2 linked regions of the Thiosocius teredinicola genome follow. The main gene of each other region encodes a partner of the protein of the gene in region 2 in a complex. Links are inferred from orthologs where the notes say so. Each region holds a gene or a part of one and is shown on either strand. Other genes may lie near its edges.

Region 1 (12,832 bases), 2.2 Mb from region 2 along the record:
GAATCGCCCAATGACCTTACGCATTGCCATCGTTACGGATGAGCCGGGCTGGCATGGCCGCAAGTTGCGCCAGGCATTCGCCGCCAGGGGTGCGCAGTCGCGTACGGTATCGTTGACCGATGCGCAGATTCGTCTGGACGATCGCACGACGCTATGCCTTGAAGGTTTCGAAAACCGGTTGCCCGATGCGGTGTTCGTACGTGGTGTGCCCGGCGGCAGCCTCGAAGAGATCGTGTTCTACCTCAACGTGTTGCACGGATTGCATGATCTCGGTGTGGTCGTCTACAACGACGGCCGGGCGATCGAGCGCTCGGTCGACAAGAGCCTGACCAGCATGCGCCTGCAGATGGCCGGTTTGCCGGTACCGACGACCTGGATATGCCGCGATGAAGCGCAGGCGCAAACGGTCGTGCGCGAGCATGCGCGTGCGGAGTCGCCGCTGATCTGTAAACCGCTGTTCGGTTCTCAGGGTATCGGCATTCAGCGTGTCGAGAGCGAAGAGAATCTGCCATCAGCGGATGAGATCAATCACGTCTGGTACCTGCAGACCTTCGTCGGTGCGGATCTGCAGCACGCCTGCGATTGGCGGGTATTCGTTGTCGGCGGCAAAGCGGTGGCGGCGATGCGGCGCACGGCACCCGGTTGGTTGGCCAACGTCGCACAAGGCGGTGCCTGCCATGCAGCGCTGCCCGAAGGCGAACCGGCACGCCTCGCCGAGGCGGCGGTACAGTGTCTCGACATGTCCTATGCCGGCGTCGATCTGATACAGGATGCGAGCGGCACCTGGTGGGTGATCGAGGTCAACAGCATTCCGGCATGGTACGGCTTGCAGAAGACCACCCATATCGACATCGCCGGATTACTCGCCGACGATCTTCTCGCGTGCTGTGCGGCGACCTGCCGCAACGGGGTCGCGCAGTGACTCGGCCGAGCAGCGAAACCCTGGCGAACATCTACTATGAAGCCTGCGTGATGGACGTCAAGGCATTGAAGCCTGGCAACGTCTCGCTGTCGTCGCCGGGTCATGGCATGCAGGGCGGTGATTTTCTGTTGAGCGCCGCCGTCAGCGCCGCCATCCTGGCGAAACCGGAATCAACGCTTGGCGAGCGCATTCTCAATGCAGTGGTCGCAACGCGCGAAGCGGTGGCCTGCAACACCAACCTAGGCATCGTGTTGTTGTGTGCGCCGCTGTTGCAGGCACGATTGCAGCATCCGGACAGCGATCTCTCGGCAGCCGTCGAGCAGATCATTGCGGACAGTACCCAGGACGATTGCGCAGCGCTCTATCAAGCCATTCGCGTGGCATCGCCCGGTGGGCTCGGCGACGTCGATGCCTATGACGTTAACGATGACTCGCCGCCGGCAACGATCCTGCAAGCAATGCGCGCCGCCGCCGGACATGACGTGATAGCCGCCTTGTATGCCTCGGGTTTTCGCGCCCTGTTTGACGACTATGTCGATTACCTGGCGCGCTCGCTGCGCAATCACAATGACCTTGAGCATGCGGTGACCGACCTGTTCCTCTACCTGCTCGCCAATACGCCGGATACCCATATCCGGCGAAAACAGGGCAGGCAGGCAGCACAGCGTGTATGCGAACTGGCCAAGCGTGCGCGCCGCCATTACGCCGAGGCACCGGATGGTGCTTCTGCATTGCATGTGCTTATCGATCTCGACAACCAGCTCAAAAGCGAAGGGCTGAACCCAGGAACCAGCGCCGACTTGTGTGTTGCGGCGCTGGTGATTTTCCGTCTGCAACAGCAGGTACAACCAGAAGCCGGGGCAACCCGGATTGAAGCGTGGGCACCAAAGCCGTCCGTCGCCTCGGTGACACGCCTATCGACACGCCACAATGACGAAGGAGAATTGAAATGGCAGTGATTACGCAAACCTTAGTAGGGGAGTCCTTGGTCGGTGACGGTAACGAAGTTGCCCACATCGACCTGATTATGGGGCCGCGCGGTTCGGCCGCCGAGACGGCGTTCTGCAACGGTCTGGTCAACAACAAAGATGGTTTCACATCGCTGTTGGCCGTGGTTGCACCGAACCTGCCTTGTAAGCCGCACACGATGATGTTCAACAAAGTGACCATCAAGGGTGCCAAGCAAGCGGTACAGATGTTTGGCCCGGCTCAGCGCGGTGTCGCCATGGCGGTCGCCGATTGTCTGGAAGATGGCACCATCCCGAAAGATGAAGCCGACGACGTATTCATTTGCGTCGGTGTGTTCATCCACTGGGAAGCGGAAGACGACGCCAAGATCCAGGACTACAACTACGAGGCCACCAAGCAGTCGATCAAGCGCGCCGTTGCCGGCACGCCGACTCCGGACGAGGTCATTTCAGGCAAGAGCAGCAACGAGCATCCGTTCGCAGCCCATTCCTGATCCCAGCGCAGTGGGGCATTCGTGCCCCACTGGTTCCGCCTGACCGGAGGTTGCCATGCAATGCCTCGAATGTGGTGCCGATTGTGATCGGCTGGACAACGAGCACCTGATCGCCTGCAGCGGATTGACACTGCAGGAGTATGCGATCCGTCACTGCCTGCCGTTGGACCTGGTCGTGCATGCCGATCAGATCAATCAGGCGGATGATGCTGAGGCATACGATGCGCCGCGCGCCTGTCCGGGTGAGGAAGCGCGCACCGCGTTGCAGGGTCTGCGATGGGCCGGCCTGATCTGCAACGAAGGTGAGTTCTCGGAAGTCCGCGGAGAGATCAGGCGACTCGACATGCTGCTGTGGTTGCGCGAACAGTTGCACGACTATGGTTTTCAATTCCGTCAGGACTACACCTACAGTCCCGATACCCATCGGGTCGTTGCGCGCAACTGCGTGCGGGTGCCGACGGCGAACCTGAAAGGATCACGTCATTGGGCGGTGCCCGAGCCTCCGCCTGATTTTCTCGATTGCCTGGCGATCTATTTTGCGCATCAGGCTGAATGGCACAACGGTTACCTGTTTATGCCGTTCGACAATGTCGAGCATGCCCAGCTGGTTGCTGAAACCCTGTTGCGCGAGCACGGCATTGCAAGCCATAGCCTGGACGCGGTGATGGCCGGTGGCCGGCTGCTGCGCAGCAAACAGCCGCGGGATGCCGATGCCTTGTTGGCGTTGCTTGCGTCGCGCTTGCAAGAGATTCCGTCGGCGTGGGAGCGATTCCATCAAACCACGCCGGTCACCAGTGTGAGCAAGGAACTGGTTTTCGATGCCGCACATTTCATTATCGATCATCCGGCCAAGTGTTCCAATCTGCACGGCGGACGTTATGTCCTGCATGTCGAGGTGCGCGACCGTATCGATCCGGTCACCGGCTGTGTCGTTGACTATGGCTACCTTAAGCGCGTCGTCAACCAACAGGTCGTCGATCGTTTTGATCATCACAATCTGAACTATGCTGCGCCCGAACTCGCCTGGCGTTCGAGTACCGAGATGCTGTGCGTACATATCTGGGAGTGTCTGATCGATTATCTCCCCGGTCTGGCGTCGTTGCGTCTGTATGAGACGACCCAGTCGTGGTGCGATTACACGGGGCCGACTTTGGAAGCCTGCATGGCGCAGGGGTCCGATCCCGTCCTACATCCGTTCGACCGCATCGATCCGCATGACGGTCGAAGACGAGGCCTGATAGCCGGAGGACCGGCCTTGCGGGCAGTGGCCGGCAATGAGGTCAGGTGATCCGTTGCACGTCGTTCGCGCGCAAGCTGCCGTCATGCAGCGCGCTGGCGACCAGCACGCCGCTTGCACCGGCTGCGGCACACTGTTCCAGATCGCGCGCATTTCGGACACCACCGGCCAGGTAACAGCGATGGCCGGGCGCTTGCGACTGCCACCGTTGCAACAGGCTCAGATCAGGACCGCTCGCGCTGCCGACACGGTCCAGGTTCATCAGAATCAAGTCCTGCGGCAGATCCTCAGGCGCGGCCTGGGTCAGCCCGGCAGGGTCGCAATACCGTCCCTTGAGGCTGTCGATCGACAGCACGCTGTCGCGCGGTGGCGGGTGAGTCGCCTGCCAGCTCTCCGTGCCGACGACAGGTCGCGCACGCCAATCGCCACGGAACTGCTCGACGCCGGCGGCGTTGCGGAATCCAGCATCCACCCAGGCCTGCATCGCCGGGTGCTCGCCAAGGGCTTGCTCGATCAGCGCACGGTTGTCGCCGCGCCCGCTGATCGCGTCGAGGTCTGCAAAATAACAAAGGAGAAAGCCGAACCTCTCGCTGAGGTTGCGTACCAACGACGGGACATCACCGTCGTCGCACAACGGACTGCGCAACCGTTGATAGGTGTCGCGTTGCCCGTAACGGGCATGTACCGCGAAGCCGTTGGATAGATCGATGACAGGGATGACGATCAAGGAGATGCGATGCGGGTCTTTGTCTTTGAATATGTGACCGGCGGCGGTTTTGCCGGTCAGAAGATGGTAGCAGGGCTGACGGAAGAGGGCGACATGATGTTGGCCGCCGTGGTACGTGATCTCACGGCGCTTGCAGATGTCGACGTCATGATCTGCCGCGATCGCCGCCTGGCGCTGCCGCCGTTGCCGCTCGAGGTGCACTGGGTAGACGATGACTGGGGGCCGATCTGGGCGGCATGCCTGCAACGTGCGGATGCCGTGTTGCCGATTGCGCCCGAAACCGGCGGGATACTCGAATCGCTGTGTCACGATGTCGAGGCCGCGGGCAAATTGCTGCTCAACAGCCGACCGAGCGCAGTGGCATTGACCGCGAGCAAACAGCGCACGATCGAACACCTGGGTGCGCACGGTTTGCCGGTTGTGCAGAGCTGGCGCGCACACGAGTTTCCCGGTGTGGCGCTGCCGACCTTGGTGGTCAAGCCGGATGACGGTGTCGGCTGCAAGGACATCCACCTGTTCGGCGACGACCGCGGTCTGTACGACTTCTTGCTGGAACAGCCCAAACCGGAAACCTGGTTGGTGCAGCCGCATGTCCCCGGCCTATCGGGCAGCCTTTCGCTGCTGGTGGGCGACACCAGCGTCTGCCTGCTTGGCTGCAATCTGCAACGGATCGCGCAGGTCGACGACGGCTTCCTGCTGCTGGGCTGCATCATCAACGGCTACGAGGGCTCACGTCCGGAGCTGCTGGAGCTGGGAAAACAGGTCTGCCGGGCCATCCCCGGCCTGTGGGGCTACGTGGGTATCGACCTGATCATCAGTGAGAATGGCCCTGTCATTCTCGAGGTAAATCCCCGCCTGACGACCTCTTATGTTGGATTGAGCCAGTCAATCGGCGAAAATGTAGCGGCCATGTTGTTGCAGCTCAGCGAAAATCCCGAACATCTCGAGGCGATTCCCCCGCAGCGGGAATGCGTGCACGTCGATCTGGAGATGGGCCGTGTCGCCTGATCCGAACGTCGTTGGATGGGATATCGGCGGCGCCCACCTCAAGCTCGCCTGCTTCACTGCAGACGGCATGTTGTGCAAGGTCATCGAAAAGCCGACACCGATCTGGCAGGGGCTCGATACCCTGCAACGTGCGATCGACGACATCGAACAACAGGTGTCGCTGAAGGGCTGCACGCATTACCTGACGATGACGGCCGAGCTGGCCGACCTGTTCGACGACCGGGCACAGGGCGTCGTCGAGATTGTCGACCTGGTGCGGCAGCGGTTTCCCGGAGCCTTGATTCGGGTCTTCGCCGGGCAGCAGGGGTTTGTTGATGCGCGCGATGTGGGCGGGCAGGTGGTCGCAATCGCATCGGCCAACTGGATGGCGACGGCCAAGTTTGTCGCAGCCTGTGTGCCGGATGCCTTGCTCGTCGATATCGGCAGTACAACGACCGATCTGGTGTTGTGCCGCCATGGTGACCTGGACTGCCGCGGCTATAGCGACAAAGCGCGTCTGGCCAGCGGCGAGCTGGTGTATTCGGGCGTGGTGCGCACACCGCTGATGGCCGTGGTAACCGAGATACCGTTCGCCGGCGATTGGCTGGCCACGGCCAATGAGCACTTCGCTACCTTGGCGGATGCCTATCGGATCATTGGCGCGCTGCCGCAGGATGTGGATCTGCACCCGACGGCAGACGGTCGCGACAAGAGCGTAAGCTCCAGCATGCGTCGTCTGGCAAGGATGGTGGGTTGTGATCTGGCCGATGGCAGCACCGCGGCCTGGACCGAGGCAGCGCACTTTGTTGTTGAGCGCCACACCGACAGCCTGCTCAAGGCACTACGGCGTCAGCTCAGTCGCAACCCGCAAGCGGACTACCCGCTGGTGGGCGCCGGTGCCGGCCAGTTCCTGGTCGAGCGACTGGCCGGACTCACCGGACGCGCGTACATTCCGATTCAGGATCTGCCGGGTTTGGACCCGTCGGATGACAAGATCTCAGTCTGCGCGCCGGCGGTTGCGGTCGGCAAACTCGGCATGATGGAGCCCATGGCATGTGCCTGCTGACACAGCTTCCTTACCATCGCGACAGCGCACGCCTGTTCGCTGCGATCGCCGATCACCCGTGGGCGGTGTTTCTCGACAGCAGCCATCCGATGACCCAGTCGGGACGCTACGACATTCTCGCAGCCGATCCGTACATAACCTTGGCGACCTTCGGTGATGTCACACACATCGAATCGGCAGACGGCATCAGCGAGCGTCGCGACGATCCGTTCGCCCTGGTGCGCGAGGTGCTGGGCGACACGGTAAGCAACGATACCGGTTTGCCGTTTTGTGGCGGTGCCATCGGCTGGTTCGGCTACGATCTGGGGCGTCGTGTCGAGCGATTGCCGGCGCTGGCCGCAGATGTCGAACAGCTACCGGAGATGGCGATCGGTATCTACGATTGGGCTGTGGTTGTCGATCACCGTCGCGCGCAAAGCTGGCTGGTCGGACAGGGAAGGGACCCTGCCACCCGGCGCAACTGGTGGTCGTTGTTGCAACGCTTTCGGCGTCCCGCATCGCCTGCCAATACCACGCCTTTCCGCATCACAGGGCCGGTACGCTCGAACATGGATCGCGCGGCCTACGGCAAGGCGTTTGAACACATCAAACAATACATACGCGACGGAGACTGCTACCAGGTCAACTTCGCCCAGCGCTTTGCCGCGCCGGCCCAGGGCGACGGCTGGCATGCCTATGAACAGCTTCGCCGACTGAATCCGGCGCCGTTTGCGGCGTTCGTCAACTCGCCCTATGGGCAGGTACTCAGCTCGTCGCCGGAACGCCTGCTGCGCCTGCATGGCGACACCGTCGAGACCCGGCCGATCAAGGGTACGCGCGCACGCGGCGACACCCCCGAGGGCGATTCGGCGCTGGCACAGGAACTGGCGAACAGCACCAAGGATCAGGCCGAGAACCTGATGATCGTCGACCTGCTGCGCAACGACATCGGTCGCGTATGCGAACCGGGAACCGTCAAGGTGCCGCAGCTGTTCAAGGTCGAGAGCTATGCGACGGTGCATCACCTGGTCAGTACGATTACGGGCAGGCTGGCGCAGGGCGAAGACGCAATGTCGTTGTTGCGTGCCTGTTTTCCGGGCGGCTCGATCACCGGCGCACCGAAGATCCGCGCGATGGAGATCATCGAAGAGCTGGAACCGAACCGGCGTGGTCTCTATTGCGGCTCTATCGCCTACATCGGCTTCGATGGCGCGATGGATGCCAACATCACCATCCGGACCCTGGTCTACAATCAGGGCCTGATCCGCTGTTGGGCCGGCGGCGGCATCGTGCATGATTCCGATGTCGATGCCGAGTACCAGGAAACCTTCGACAAGGCGGCGGCCATGCTACGTCTGTTGCAGAGCGAACGATTTGCCGATGTGGGTGGTTAAGCTCGGCGGCAGCCTGTTCGACTCGCAATACCTGGTGGAGTGGTTGCAAGCCCTGGCCGATTCCGAGCACGAATCCGTTGTCGTCCCCGGCGGTGGACCGTTTGCCGATCAGGTGAGGGCGGCACAATCGCGCTGGCGCTTCTCTGACAAGGTTGCGCATCGCATGGCGCTAACGGCTATGCGCCAGATGGGTGAGCTGATGTGCGGCTTGCATCCGGATTTCGTCGGTTGTGATTCGGTCGCTGCGCTACAAGCCGCGCAGTCGGCCAAGCGGATTCCGGTCTGGTATCCCGAGGCGATGGCGGGCGAGGCACCGGACGTTCCCCAGGACTGGTCGGTGACGTCCGACAGTCTCGCTCTCTGGTTGGCTCAGCAACTCGGGGCCGAAGGTGTGCTGTTGGTTAAATCCGCACCGCTCAGTGACCCGGCAAAACCGCTTGCCGATCTTCAACACGACGGATTGATCGATGCGGCAGCCGATCGATTCATTGCTGCCTTGGCGTGTCCGGTGTTGCTGGTACATCGAAGTGACAGCGCGCGACTCGATCATGTGCTCGACACCCTAGACCGGCCCGCGATGAGGCTTGTCGGTTAAGCGCTACTCAGACTTCGCGAACCTCGAACGACTGTGCATTGAACTGGGTGCAGACGAAGTCGACGCAGCGTGCGACATCGAAGGCCTTGCATGAGTACACATCGAGGGTGAAGAAGCGCGAGGCCGACCAGGTATACAGCGAGCAGCCGGATTCCGCCCACGCCTGAAAGCCGCCGACGCCATGATGCAGATCGCTGACGGCGTCCGGTGAAAATACCAGTGTTTCGGCAATGCGGGTCATGCCGAGGTGGTCGGTCAGCCCCGCCAGGAAATTGCGCACGCAGTGCTCGTCCATCGTCTGCAATTCGTAGAATCCTTCGATGATGAGACGTTGCCGACGGATGTCGGGGCAGATCACAGTTGATTCACTGCCAGGTTGTCGCGCCGGTGCGGCGCCTGGTGTGCATGGATGGCATCCCTTACTGCCGCGATGGCCTGAGAATCCACCGCCGTGTGACGTTCGCCTCGGCACAGCGCACCGCGGAAACCCAGATAGCCCGGCCGCAGTGGCAAGAGCTGGGGGATATCGTCCCGACGCAGGCCGCCGGCCAAACCGCACAGCAGACCGCGTGCGTTTACACGTTGAACAAACTGACGAATCTTGGCGAGCGGCCAGACCTCGGTCAGTCGGCCGCGATGCTTGTCTGCCGTATCGAGCATGATGCCTGCACAGCCAGCGTCGGCCAGCATCGACAACAGCGGTAATGGATCGAAGCGGTCGATGAAGCAGACAGCGACCAAGCGGTGTCGCTGCGCCAGTTCGCCGATCACGGCGGTTTGCGATCGCAGTTGTTGCTCGCTGAACACGCCGAACTTGACGTAGTCGACACCGCAGTCGGCGATGCGGCTGATTGCGCGTCGCAACTGGTGGATGCCGGACGCAATATCGCCGCTGGTTGCACTCACCGGACGGCGACCGCCAACGTATTCCACGATGAGCCGGATCGTTTCGGTGTCGAGTGCGCCGAGCGCCCCGCGAGTGGGGTCTTTGCAGTCGATCAGGTCGGCGTTACCTTGCAAGGCCTGCGCGGCTTCGTCGACCGAACAGACGCTGGCCAACATTCCGGTCATGCACAATCCTTGCGGTGCGCCTCTACGCTCTGCATCAACCATTGCCATGCTTCGAGTTCCTTATCACCGGCGGTTTTGTCGATCGCGATCTTCAGGTACTCGATCTCACGGTCGACCTTGTCTGCCGACAACATACCTAAACGGCTCACCAGGATCGCGAGTTCAAGCACCGCAGCTTGAGCGCGATTGTATCCGGAAAACGGACGGTGATTGACCTCGTGGACAACGTCACAAAACAGGCGCGGACGTTGTTTATCGTCCTCGACCTTCGCCAGCTTCAGTTCGCGGTGTGCGAGCACGCCGGCCAGCCGCCATCCGGGCACCTCGTCACATGCTTCGAGCGGCCAGTCGCGTCGCCCGGTCAGGCAACCCGCATAGATACGCACATCGTCGGTCGTGTTGATACTGGCGTGGTGCTCGCGCAGCAGATTGTCCAGCGTGCGCGATGGCTTGAACGGGGCAATCAGCCACTGCTGCTCGCGTTGGCGCAGTCCCATCGGCGCAATGTGCGCCGTACCGTCTTCGTTGCGTGTGACCAGCAGTATTTCGTGGATCCGTTCACTCATCGGGCTGCTCAATGCACCACGAGTTCGCTGCCGAGCGTTTCTTGCATCTGATCGCCGCTGAGTTTGAAGGCCTCCATGTCGACCAGATGATAGCGATCGAAATAGTTACCGATCGAGCGTTCAATGTCGGTCGAGAACTCGGGCGCCACGGCATGCGTCTTGCCGAAACAATTGCGTGTGACCCGGCCGTGCTCGACGACCTTCTGCCCGTCCTTAAACAGCAGGTGCGCACGCGCGAACATCGCCGCCTTGTCGTCCTGTTCTTCGTACACCGCGATATCGGCGACGGCACCGGGTGCAAGATGGCCGCGGTCGGCAAGTCCAAGCAACCTGGCCGGTGCGGCGCGCGTCATGATGGCGATGTCGTTGAGATCGTATTCGCGGTCGAGATGACGCAGCAGGCAGATATCCGCGGCCTCGGCGTTGATATCCGACAGCCAACGGTTGCGGTAGTCGCGGTCCATCAACAGCCGGAACAATTCCGGGTAGGCGGTGAACGGTGCGCCGTTCGGGTGGTCGGTGGTGAAGAACAGCCGCCAGGGATCGTCCGCCAGCAGGAACAGCTCGAGCCCGATTGCCCACTGCAGGGCGTTGACGAAGTTTCGCTGGCGGTACTTGAACGGCACGATACCGCCGCCACCGTCCTCGCTCTCCCAAATCACCCACTTGTTCGGATTGGCGATGCCGCGTGCTTCGAACTGGCGCAATACGTCGCCCGAGATCGTCACCGTCTGGCCGAACAGTACCTGGCCTACATCCATCGTGATGTTGGCATGCGCATTGAATTTGTCGGCCAGCGCACTGGCGCCGGACGAGAAGCCGCGATCGCCTTCATCGCCGTAGCCATAGAACTGTACGTGGGCGAGGTGCATCGGCAGACCGTCGGCCGCGTCGATGGTGTTCAACGCCGTCTGCACGTTGCCGGCGACGCCGAGATTGTTGCAATGGACATGCACCGGATGCGCGATACCCAGCTGCACCACGGCACGCTGCACGGCGTTGAGGATCGTGCGTGAGCTGACGCCGTACATCGGCACCTCTTCATCGAGGCTCATGTGACGTTGATTGAACTTGAAGGCCGTAGCACCGCCGGCGTTGATCACCTTGACCCCAAGGCACTGGGTCGCATGGATGACCCAGCCGATATAGTCGGTGACCTGCTGCGGGTCGGCGCGATCGCGCAGAAGACGCAGCAGAAAGTCGTCGTTGCCGACGATCGCCAAGCCTGCTTTGTCGATGATCGGGATGTCGGCCAGTTCGGCATGCGCCTGCGCAGCGTTGATCGGCAACACCGCAGGCTCGACCACAAAGGTGAATCCCATCTCGGCATAGCGATAACCGGTGTCGAAGGTCGACCACTTGGCGCCGGCGAACGGCAGGCGCGCATAACGTGCGCGTTCGGCGAGGTGTTGTTCGGGCAGCAGCGCGCGTGCGGTGTTGACGTTGCCACCGGCGATATGGCTGTGGATATCGATTGCGCCAGCCATCACGATCTTGCCGCGCAGATCGATCGTCGCATCAGCCTCGCGTGGATCTTGCGGGGGTTCGCAGATCAGGCCGTCGCGAAACCAGATATCGGTGACTTCGCCATTGACGTTGTTGGCCGGGTCGAACACCCGACCGCCCGTGAGTCTAGTCAGCATCGGCTACACCGTTCGCGAAGTGGTTGGCTGCGATCTGTCGACACAGATCGAGCGAACCCGGTAGACCGCTGTCGACGATCGATGTCAGCGGGACCATCCGCAGACCGTCGGCGCGATGGATGAAACCCGCACGCTGCACGCCGGGTACGGAGACCGGCAGGAAGACCTCCGGTGGTTGGTCGGCGAACGCCATTGCCGGATGACCGATCACGATAGTGGGCTGCTCGACCGCCGGTGGCCGCTGCTCACTGAGGCTGCCGACCCAGACCATGAGGTCCGCTTCGCCGTCGGCCAACAGGCGCGCCGCGGCGTTGCGTTGCAGGTCTTGCTGCGGATAGCCACGATTGAACGCCGTGCGGATACCGAAGCCGTTGTGCCAAGCGGCGACCATCTGTGCCGACACGCTGCCGATATCACCACCGAGCAGCAGCAGTGCGGCCCGCCGTTCATGGCTGAGGTCGCGTACCAGGCCGCTTGCGGCGCGCAGCACCAGTTCTGTGGATTCGTTGTCGACAGCGCCGATCAGGATCACCGGATAACGTGCGTCGGCCATCTTGCGGTGCAGGCGTCGGGCGTCTTCGGAGGCATCGGGCAGCGGACGCTGGTGGAACAGGGCGCGTACTTCACCCAGGATCGATACCCGCTTATCGGCGAGCGTGACGACCTCGGCCGGTTGCTCTGCATGCAGACGACCATTGGCCGAGAACAGCTTCTCCTGCAATCGAGGATGGGTCTCGTCGAGCCGGTTGGCGACGATGACGATCAGGTCGGCGCGGTTGCGTACCTCGCCGAGGCTGGTGATCTGCCACCCGCTGTCCTGCAGCACGCTCAGTTGCTCGGCGATGGTGTCGCCCGAACGGTGATCGACCACGCCGCCGAAACAGGCCGCCAGGTGCAGCGCGGCGCGGCAGTCTTGCAGATCGCCGACCAGGCCGTGGATCACCGGAAGGCGGGCGTTCTGCAGTAACTGCCTGGCATGCTCGACCGCCTCGTCGAGCGTGCAATCGCGACCCTTGATCTGTGGATGCGCTTGGCCGTTCGACAGCGCGGTGTTGAACCCCGTTACGGCCCTGCGGCATGGAATCTGCTCAGTGGACAAAGGGGTGTTGTGTACCGGCCGTGACAAATCGTCACAGGCCAGCGCGCAAAACGGGCAGGCGATCGTCGCACGGCCGTTCACAGC
Region 2 (8,657 bases):
AACCTTTCCTGGCACATTGCCACCGCCGGCGTTACCCGGCGAAAACGGATTTCATTCATCCCGGCGATGCCGCCGACAGCCTGTTTTACCTGGTTTCGGGCCAGGTCACCGTGTTCCTCGAGGACGAGGATGGCCGCGAGATCATTCTCACCTACCTGAACAAAGGTGATTTCATCGGCGAGATGGGGCTGTTCATGCCGATGCCGAAGCGCTCGGTGATGGTGCGTACGCGCAGCTCTTGCGAGCTGGCAGAGATCTCGTACAACAAACTTGAGCAGTTGTTCGAGGGCGACCTGCGGCCGCATACCAAAGACATCCTGTACGCGATCGGCAGGCAGCTGACCGAGCGCCTCGAGGCTACCAGTCAGAAGGTAAGCCACCTCGCGTTTCTCGATGTGACCGGCCGTATCGCCGGCACGCTGCTCGAGTTGTGCAAACAGCCCGATGCCATGACCCACCCCGACGGCATGCAGATCCGCATCACCCGTCAGGAAATCGGTCGCATCGTCGGCTGCTCACGCGAGATGGCGGGACGCGTACTCAAAGATCTCGAAGAGCGTGGTTTGATCCACGTGAAAGGCAAGACGATCGTCGTGTTCGGCACGCGCTGAGCGTTGCGCCTATCGGCCCGTCGGGCTCTCCGGCGGGCAACGCCCACCCACCACCGCTGCCGTGAAGCACCTGTTCAGGCGAACAGGGCTGCCAGTTTTGCGCCTGGGTCGTCGGCACGCATGAATGCCTCGCCGACGAGAAAGGTGTGCACCTGATGTTGGCGCATCAACGCCACATCTTCGGGTGACAGGATGCCGCTCTCGGTGACAACCAGGCGATCCGATGGAATGCGACCGAGCAGATCCAAGGTGGTCTGAAGACTCACCTCGAAGGTGCGCAGGTTACGGTTGTTGATACCGATCAGCCGATTGCTGGTCGTCAGGGCACGCTCGAGTTCCTCCCCATCGTGCACTTCAATCAGCACATCCATACCGAGTTCATGCGCCTGATCATTGAGGCTATGCAATTGTCGGTCATCCAGGCAGGCCGCGATCAGCAGGATGCAATCCGCACCGATCGCCCGCGCTTCGGCGACCTGGTAGGGATCGACGATGAAATCCTTGCGAATGACCGGCAATGAACACGCGGCCCGCGCCTCTTGCAGATAGGCGTCGCCGCCCTGAAAGAAATCGACATCGGTCAGCACCGACAGGCAGGCCGCACCGCCGTCGGCGTAACTGCGGGCGATCGCCGCCGGCCGGAAATCTTCGCGCAATACGCCTTTCGACGGTGAAGCCTTCTTGATCTCGGCGATCACCGCGGCCCGCCCGGCATCCACCTTGTTCTGCAATGCACGCACGAAGCCACGCGGCCGATCCGCATCCGCTGCGGCTGCCAGCACGCTGTCGTAGTCTTTCGCGGTGCGTCGCTCAGCAATCTCTTCATGCTTGCGCGCAACGATCTTCTTCAGAATATCCGGGGTGTCGGTCATCGCTGGTACTTGTTGTTGTGGCTCGCGGCTCGCCCTGGCTGCGGCAAATTATTCGAAACTCTGGGTCAGCACCACCAACCGATCGAGACGCTTGCGCGCCTCACCCGAGGCAATCGCCTTGTCCGCCATCTCGATGCCCTTCTTCAGGCTGTCTGCAACGCCGGCCACGTAGATCGCAGCGCCCGCATTCAGCATCACGATATCGCGTGCAGCACCGGGGGTGTCGTCGAGCACATCATGGATGATGCGGACGCTCTCTTTCGGGTCCGCCGCGCGAATCAGATCGAGCGACTGGCGCTTCACGCCGAAGTCCTCAGGCTGAATGGAAAAACGCCGAACGCTGCCGTCCTTGAGTTCGGCGACCTCGGTCTTGTCGCCGATGCTGATCTCATCCAGCCCGTCGACCGAGTGCACGACCATCACGTGTCGCGCGCCCAGCTTGTGTAGCACCTCGGCCATGGTTTCCAGCAACTCGTCGCTGAACACGCCCATCATCAAGTTGGGCACGCCCGCCGGATTGGTCAGCGGGCCGAGCACGTTGAAGATGGTGCGCACGCCCATCTCGCGTCGCGGACCGATCGCATGCTTCATCGCGCTGTGATGCCCGGGGGCGAACATGAATCCGACACCGGCATCACGCACACACTGGGCGACCTGATCGGACGAGAGGTCCAGACGCAGGCCGGCTGTTTCGAGCGCATCGGCACTACCGGACTTGCTCGAGACCGAGCGGTTGCCGTGCTTCGCGACGTGACAGCCCGCCGCCGCGGCGACGAACATGCTTGCCGTCGACACGTTGAACGTGCCGGATGCGTCACCGCCGGTGCCGACGATATCGACCGCATGGTCGAGACCACCGATGTCGACACCCGATGCCAACTCGCGCATCACCGCGGCTGCCGCAGCGATTTCAGCCACCGTTTCGCCTTTCATGCGCAGGCCGATCAAGAACCCACCGATCTGCGCCGGCGTGGCGCCACCGGTCATGATGGTGCGCATGACCTCGGTCATTTCATCTGCACTCAGGTCGCGGCGCTCGAGCACGCGCGCTATGGCTTGTTTGATATCCATCGTGGCGACTCTCTGTTTATTGGTCTCGGACAGCGTCGCGCTGCCGGTTTTGTTGAACTAACGCCCTTGAAGAAAATTCTTCAACATCTGATGGCCGTGCTCGGTAAGGATCGACTCGGGGTGAAACTGCACACCCTGAACATCGAGCTCGCGGTGGCGCACGCCCATGATCTCGTCGATCTCACCATCGATCTGCGTCCACGCCGTGATCTCCAGACAATCAGGTAGCGTGGTCCGCTCAATGATCAACGAATGATAGCGCGTCGCCTCGAACGGATTCGGCAGATCACTGAACACGCCCACCGATTTGTGATGGATCGGTGACGTCTTGCCGTGCATGACCTCACGTGCGTGCACGATATTGCCGCCAAATGCCTGGCCGATAGACTGGTGACCGAGACACACGCCCAGGATCGGGATCCTGCCGGCGAACGCCTCGATAGCCGCCACCGAAACGCCCGCCTCGGTCGGCGTACAAGGCCCCGGCGAGATCACCAGGTGATCCGGCTTGAGCGCCTCGATACCGGCAACATCGATCTCGTCGTTACGCAGCACCTTCACGTCGGCGCCGAGCTCGCCGAAGTACTGCACGATGTTGAACGTGAAGGAGTCGTAGTTATCGATCATCAACAACATGATCAGCCCTCCTTCTCGTCACACGGCAGTTGCGTGTCCAGACCGGCCTCAGCCAACGCCACGGCGCGAAAGACTGCGCGCCCCTTGTTCATTGTCTCTTTCCATTCGAGCTCGGGGCGGGAATCGGCCACCACCCCGGCACCAGCCTGGATATGTAGCTGCCCACCCTTGATCACCGCGGTACGGATCGCGATCGCCGTATCCATGTTGCCGTTCCACGAGATGTAGCCCACGGCGCCCGAATACACACCACGCTTGACCGGCTCGAGTTCATCGATGATCTCCATCGCACGGATCTTCGGCGCGCCCGATACGGTGCCGGCCGGAAAGGTCGCACGCAGCACATCGATCGCGCTCAGTTCCGGGCGCAACTGGCCGGTTACGTTGGAAACGATATGCATGACATGCGAGTAACGCTCGACGACCATCTTGTCGGTCAGTTGTACCGTGCCTACCTGGGCGACCCGGCCGGTGTCGTTGCGCCCGAGGTCGATCAGCATCAGGTGCTCGGCGAGTTCTTTCGGATCGGCGAGCAGTTCGTCTTCGAGCGCCTTGTCCTCGGCGTCCGTGTGGCCGCGTCGGCGGGTTCCGGCAATCGGTCGCACCGTGACCTCGCCATCTTCCAGTCGCACCAGGATCTCCGGCGACGAACCCACGATCTGAAAATCGCCGAGGTCGAGGAAGTACATATAAGGTGACGGATTCAGGCCACGCAAGGCGCGATAAAGGTCGAGCGGTCGCGCCGCGAACGGAATCGACAGGCGTTGCGAGATGACAACCTGCATGCAATCGCCATCGAGTATGTATTGCTTGATGCGCTCGACAGCCTGCTTGAAACCGTCTTCGGTAAAGCCCGAGACAAAATCGGATTCGCTGATGGTTCGTGTGCTGTCACTGCGATGGCGTGGCGCACCCTGCTGCATGCGCTCGATCAATCCAGCTATACGTCGGCGTGTGCCGTCCAAGGTATCGCCACGATCGAGATCGGCATGCACGATCAGGTACATCCGCCCGCTCAGGTTATCGAACACCACGACTTCGTCTGACACCATCAACAGGATATCGGGACACCCCAGCGGATCGGACTTCTCCGGGTTTCGCAGTTTCGGTTCTACATAGGCCACGGTGTCGTAGCCGAAATAACCGACCAGGCCGCCGGTGAAACGCGGCAGGCCGTCGAGTTCGGCAACCCGGTAACGCGATTTGAACGTCTCGACGAACTCGAGTGGGTCGTCGACCTGCGCCGATTCAACCTCGACACCGTCGGTCTCAACGCTGACCCGGTTACCGTCGACGCGCAACAGCGTTTTGCACGGCAGCCCGATAATCGAATAGCGGCCCCACTTTTCACCGCCCTGCACGGATTCGAACAGAAAGCCGAACGGGCCGTCGACGAGCTTGAGATAGACACTGAGGGGGGTATCGAGGTCTGCCAATACCTCGCACACCACGGGAATGCGGTTATAGCCCTGCGCGGCCAGGGCGGCGAATTTTTCCGGGGTCATTGATCACTCCACACAATAAGACACTGAAACACGAGCAGAAAGTCGGCTCAGCCGCGCCATCGCGTGTCAGGTAGGTACGTCTCGTTGTGTGTGAAGTGCTGCATGGTCCGAATTAATTGGAATACGAATTTCGAGCGCCTACCTTAGCCAAAAACCTGGGCATCGCCAAGGCTGGCAAACAGGATGCCGAGCGCCTCTTAAAATCGTTTGACATTTTAGTATTTGCTTATATACTTTTCCGCCATTGGCACGCTGTATCGCCTGGCGTCCTCTCTGATCCGAGGACACACATACCCAACTCTCTCGGAGATTCGACCATGAAAAAGATCATCGCCCTCGTTGCAGTCCTCGCCTCAGCCCAAGCCTCAGCCTGGTGGGGTAACAACGGTTACAACAATGGCTACAACAACGGCTACGGCTATGGAAACGGCTACAGCAACGGCGTGATGGACGGTACCGGCGACGCTTCAGGCGAAGGCACCTTCAGCATGAACTTCTCGGGTCGCGGCAACACCAACATGCGCGGCTACGGTAACGGCTACGGCTACGGCGATGGCTACGGCCGCGGTTACAACTACAACGCACCGTACGGCTACGCGCCTTACGGCTATGCTCCGTACGGCTACGCTCCTGCCGCTCCTGCTGCCCCGGCAGCTCCGCAGGCAGCACCTGCTGCTGAGTAATTCGATCTGCGGATCGGGCCGGATCACTTCCGGCCACAAAAAACCCCGCACCCATGTGCGGGGTTTTTCGTTTCTAAGGCAAAAAAGGCTACTGGTTGTTAAAACCGAAGTCGCGCCGCGCGGCGACGATCGACACCGTGAACCCCGAAATCACATCGAGCAAGGCCATCAGCCCGAGAATAAAGAAGGTCGACGTGCCGCAGCCCTCGACGATCAGGAACTCGACCAGGTAGATCACGAAAACCAACGTCGACAGGGTGTGATCAAGCACCGACGCCAGGCCGGTTCCGGTCGATTTGAATATCTCGAAGTACAGGATCAGCACGCCGGCCGCGATGAATACGTCGTGCGTCGTGAAACTCCACTGCGCACCAGACATCAAGCCGATCGAGAACAGCTCGGCGTGCAGGCCAGGGTCAAGGCTGCCCGACATCATCATCAGGTTGTAGACGATCAGCGGGACGACAAACAGCGGGAAGGCTCGAATCATGACGACACCGTGTTACCTGTGAACAGGCCGCCACTGTAGCGCGGCGTGCGAACGCATTCCAAGCCGGACGGCCGAATCAGATCAGATCGCGCAGCTCTTCCATCGAGTCGATCACAGCATCCGGCGAATAATTGCGAATGTCTTCGCCGTGGTTGTAGCCGTAGCTCATGCAGATGATCTGAAAGCCTGCGGCGCGCGCCGCGGTCACGTCGCTCTTGGAGTCGCCGAGCATCATCGCGTCGGCGGCGTCGACGCCGAAGTGCTTGGCAGCATGCAGCAGCGGGCCTGGATCGGGTTTTTTCACCGGCAAGGTGTCACCACAGACGACGATGCCGAACTCGTCGTGGATACCGAGATCCTTGAGCAGCGGGATCGTGAACTGCGCCGCCTTGTTGGTCACGCAACCGAGCTGGTAGCCCTGCGATTTCATGTAGTCGAGCCCTTCGCGCACGCCCGGATACAGACACGACCGCTTCGAGGTGTTCTCCGCATACAGGTCGAGAAACAGCGGATAGGCACGTTCGAAGTCTTCGTCCGACGGCTCACCATCGAGCTGGCCGATCAACGCGCGCCGAACCAGTCGCTCGACACCGTTGCCGACCCAGTCGCGCACCTTGGTTTCACCGTGTGCAGGGCGTCCGAGCTGACGCATCATCTCGTCCACGCAGTAAGCGAGGTCGGGCACACTGTCTACCAGCGTGCCATCGACATCGATCAGGATCATTTGCGGTTTTCGCAGCGTCATCATACTTCCACGCCAAAACAAGGGGCGGGACGCCGCCCCTAGATAGGAACGAATCCTTGGGGTCAGGAAACCTTGGCCAACTCGCCGCGCATCTGCTCGATGATCGAGTCGTAGCGGTTGGGGTCGGTGTCTTTGGCCTTGCCGAAGATGCCCGATCCGGACACAAAGGTATCAGCACCGGCGGCAGCGATTTCCGCGATATTGTCGGCCTTGACGCCGCCGTCGATCTCGAGGCGGATGTCGCGACCCGACGCCTTGATGATCTCGCGCGCCTGCTTGAGCTTGTCGAGCGCCGACGGAATGAAGCTCTGCCCACCGAAGCCGGGGTTGACCGACATCAGCAGGATCATGTCGACCTTGTCGATCACGTAGTCGAGGTACGACAGCGGCGTTGCCGGGTTGAATACCAGACCGGCCTTGCAGCCCTCACCCTGGATCAGCTGCAGCGTGCGATCGACGTGATCCGACGCCTCCGGGTGGAAGGTGATGTAAGTGGCACCGGCCTTGGCGAAGTCGCCGACGATGCGATCGACCGGGCTGACCATCAGGTGCACGTCGATCGGCGCCGTAATGCCGTGCTTGCGCAGCGCCTCGCACACCAGCGGGCCGATCGTCAGGTTCGGCACATAGTGGTTGTCCATCACGTCGAAGTGGATGAAATCGGCGCCGGCGGCCAGCACCTTGTCGCACTCGTCGCCGAGCTTGGCGAAATCTGCAGAGAGAATGGACGGCGCGATCACGTAGTCGGACATATCGTCGCTCCTGGCCGGCGATCCGGCGCTAAAATGCGTTGATAACTGCCCCCGGAGGAGCGGGCCAAAAAATCGGACGGGTGACTTTACCGGAAAGCGCCCGCGTTTGCAGCCGCCACCCTATGAGATCAAGCCTGTCCGCATTCGCCTTATTTTTCGCGTTAATAGGCCCATCAGCCACGTTTGCCGAAGTGCTCGACGAGCTGGCGATCGACGCCGCGCTGAGCGACGCACAAGAGCTCAAGGGCCGTATCGTCAGATTGCAGGCCGAGGGCGAAGAATTCATTGCCATCCATCAACCGCGGCAGCAAGGAGAACCGCGCGGCGGCATCGTTCTATTGCACGACCAGGCCGGCAACGCCAACAGCCTGGAGGTGATCCGACCGCTGCGCCTGGGTCTGGCCGACGCCGGCTGGGATACGCTATCGCTGCAATTGCCGGCCGGTTACCGCGATGCCAACGCTGGAGACTGGCGCGATCAGCAGGCGAGAATAAACGCCCGCCTGCAGGCAGGGCTTGTCTGGCTCAAAGACAACAATATCGAGACCCAGGCGGTGATCGCCCAGGGTGACACCGGGATAATCCTGCTGCTGTCCGCCGCTACCGGCGCTCCGCCCGAACTGCAGGCACTGGTGTTGGTCAGCACCGCGCTGGCAGACGATATCGCGGCCGAAACATTGGCGCCGGTTGCCGAACTCACGCTGCCGCTGCTCGATATCTATGCCGAGCGCGACATTGCCGGCGTCATTGATTCAGCGACGAAACGACGTCAGTTGCTGGAGAACAGCCAAAGCCGAAGTTTTCGGCAGATCACGGTCGCCGGCGCCACGTCGGGATACTTTGGGTCTGACGGCGGACTGCTGGCGAGTATCCGCGCATGGCTGGCCGCCAATACAAGCCTGCAACCCGCGCAGCCGCAATGACAGCGGCAGAGCGGATCAGTTGCCGTCGGCGCGTATGACGATGCTGTTGAAGCCGTTGTCGGCCAAACGCTTGCGCGCTGCATTGACCGCCGGCACCCCCTGGTAGGGGCCGGACCGTACGCGGTAGCGCGTATCCTTGTCGTTGATCTTGGCGCTGACCACTTTCGCCTCGAATCCGAGCAGGGCCAGTTGCGCCTTCATTCGATCGGCGTCTTCAGTACGACGGAACGAGCCCACTTGAACCAGATAGCGCTCGGGTTTCGCCGTCGTTTGCTCGGTGTTCGGCTTGGGTGCTGCAGGCTGGTCGAGTTCCTCTTCCGGTACAACGACCTCCATCTCCGGCAGCATGTTGTAGAAATCGAAGCGCGG

Evidence for each region.
Region 1: the proteins of B1781_RS21275 (region 2) and pabB are in contact, whole or in part, in a solved structure (PDB 8RP0), measured with the Escherichia coli proteins. The link is inferred for Thiosocius teredinicola from one-to-one orthologs.

The regions. Positions count from the first base shown.
Region 1 is NZ_CP019936.1:2,284,335-2,297,166, forward strand. What follows is about bases 5,582-8,581. They hold pabB (aminodeoxychorismate synthase component I), read left to right. Parts: upstream 5,582-6,388; coding sequence 6,389-7,774; downstream 7,775-8,581. Other genes in these bases: B1781_RS11075 (hydantoinase/oxoprolinase family protein), read left to right, coding at 5,582-6,401; B1781_RS11085 (amino acid kinase family protein), read left to right, coding at 7,761-8,369; B1781_RS11090 (S-adenosylmethionine decarboxylase), read right to left, coding at 8,377-8,581. In the rest of the region: mch (methenyltetrahydromethanopterin cyclohydrolase), read left to right, coding at 1-14; B1781_RS11045 (ATP-grasp domain-containing protein), read left to right, coding at 11-922; B1781_RS11050 (triphosphoribosyl-dephospho-CoA synthase), read left to right, coding at 919-1,881; fae (formaldehyde-activating enzyme), read left to right, coding at 1,872-2,384; B1781_RS11060 (6-pyruvoyl trahydropterin synthase family protein), read left to right, coding at 2,440-3,672; B1781_RS23155 (HisA/HisF-related TIM barrel protein), read right to left, coding at 3,665-4,348; B1781_RS11070 (ATP-grasp domain-containing protein), read left to right, coding at 4,358-5,356; more of B1781_RS11075, read left to right, coding at 5,346-5,581; more of B1781_RS11090, read right to left, coding at 8,582-8,727; B1781_RS11095 ((5-formylfuran-3-yl)methyl phosphate synthase), read right to left, coding at 8,724-9,440; B1781_RS11100 (DUF447 domain-containing protein), read right to left, coding at 9,437-10,006; B1781_RS11105 (formylmethanofuran dehydrogenase subunit A), read right to left, coding at 10,015-11,649; B1781_RS11110 (hypothetical protein), read right to left, coding at 11,639-12,832. UniProt on the Escherichia coli protein: Part of a heterodimeric complex that catalyzes the two-step biosynthesis of 4-amino-4-deoxychorismate (ADC), a precursor of p-aminobenzoate (PABA) and tetrahydrofolate.
Region 2 is NZ_CP019936.1:4,497,766-4,506,422, forward strand. Bases 1,402-4,139 are described here. They hold B1781_RS21275 (anthranilate synthase component II), read right to left. Parts: upstream 3,191-4,139; coding sequence 2,612-3,190; downstream 1,402-2,611. Other genes in these bases: trpC (indole-3-glycerol phosphate synthase TrpC), read right to left, coding at 1,402-1,483; trpD (anthranilate phosphoribosyltransferase), read right to left, coding at 1,532-2,554; trpE (anthranilate synthase component I), read right to left, coding at 3,193-4,139. Outside these bases: cAMP-activated global transcriptional regulator CRP, read left to right, coding at 1-611; more of trpC, read right to left, coding at 686-1,401; more of trpE, read right to left, coding at 4,140-4,695; B1781_RS21285 (sulfur globule family protein), read left to right, coding at 5,013-5,378; B1781_RS21290 (hypothetical protein), read right to left, coding at 5,467-5,868; B1781_RS21295 (phosphoglycolate phosphatase), read right to left, coding at 5,945-6,613; rpe (ribulose-phosphate 3-epimerase), read right to left, coding at 6,676-7,365; B1781_RS21305 (DUF3530 family protein), read left to right, coding at 7,488-8,288; B1781_RS21310 (SPOR domain-containing protein), read right to left, coding at 8,304-8,657. UniProt on the Escherichia coli protein: Part of a heterodimeric complex that catalyzes the two-step biosynthesis of 4-amino-4-deoxychorismate (ADC), a precursor of p-aminobenzoate (PABA) and tetrahydrofolate.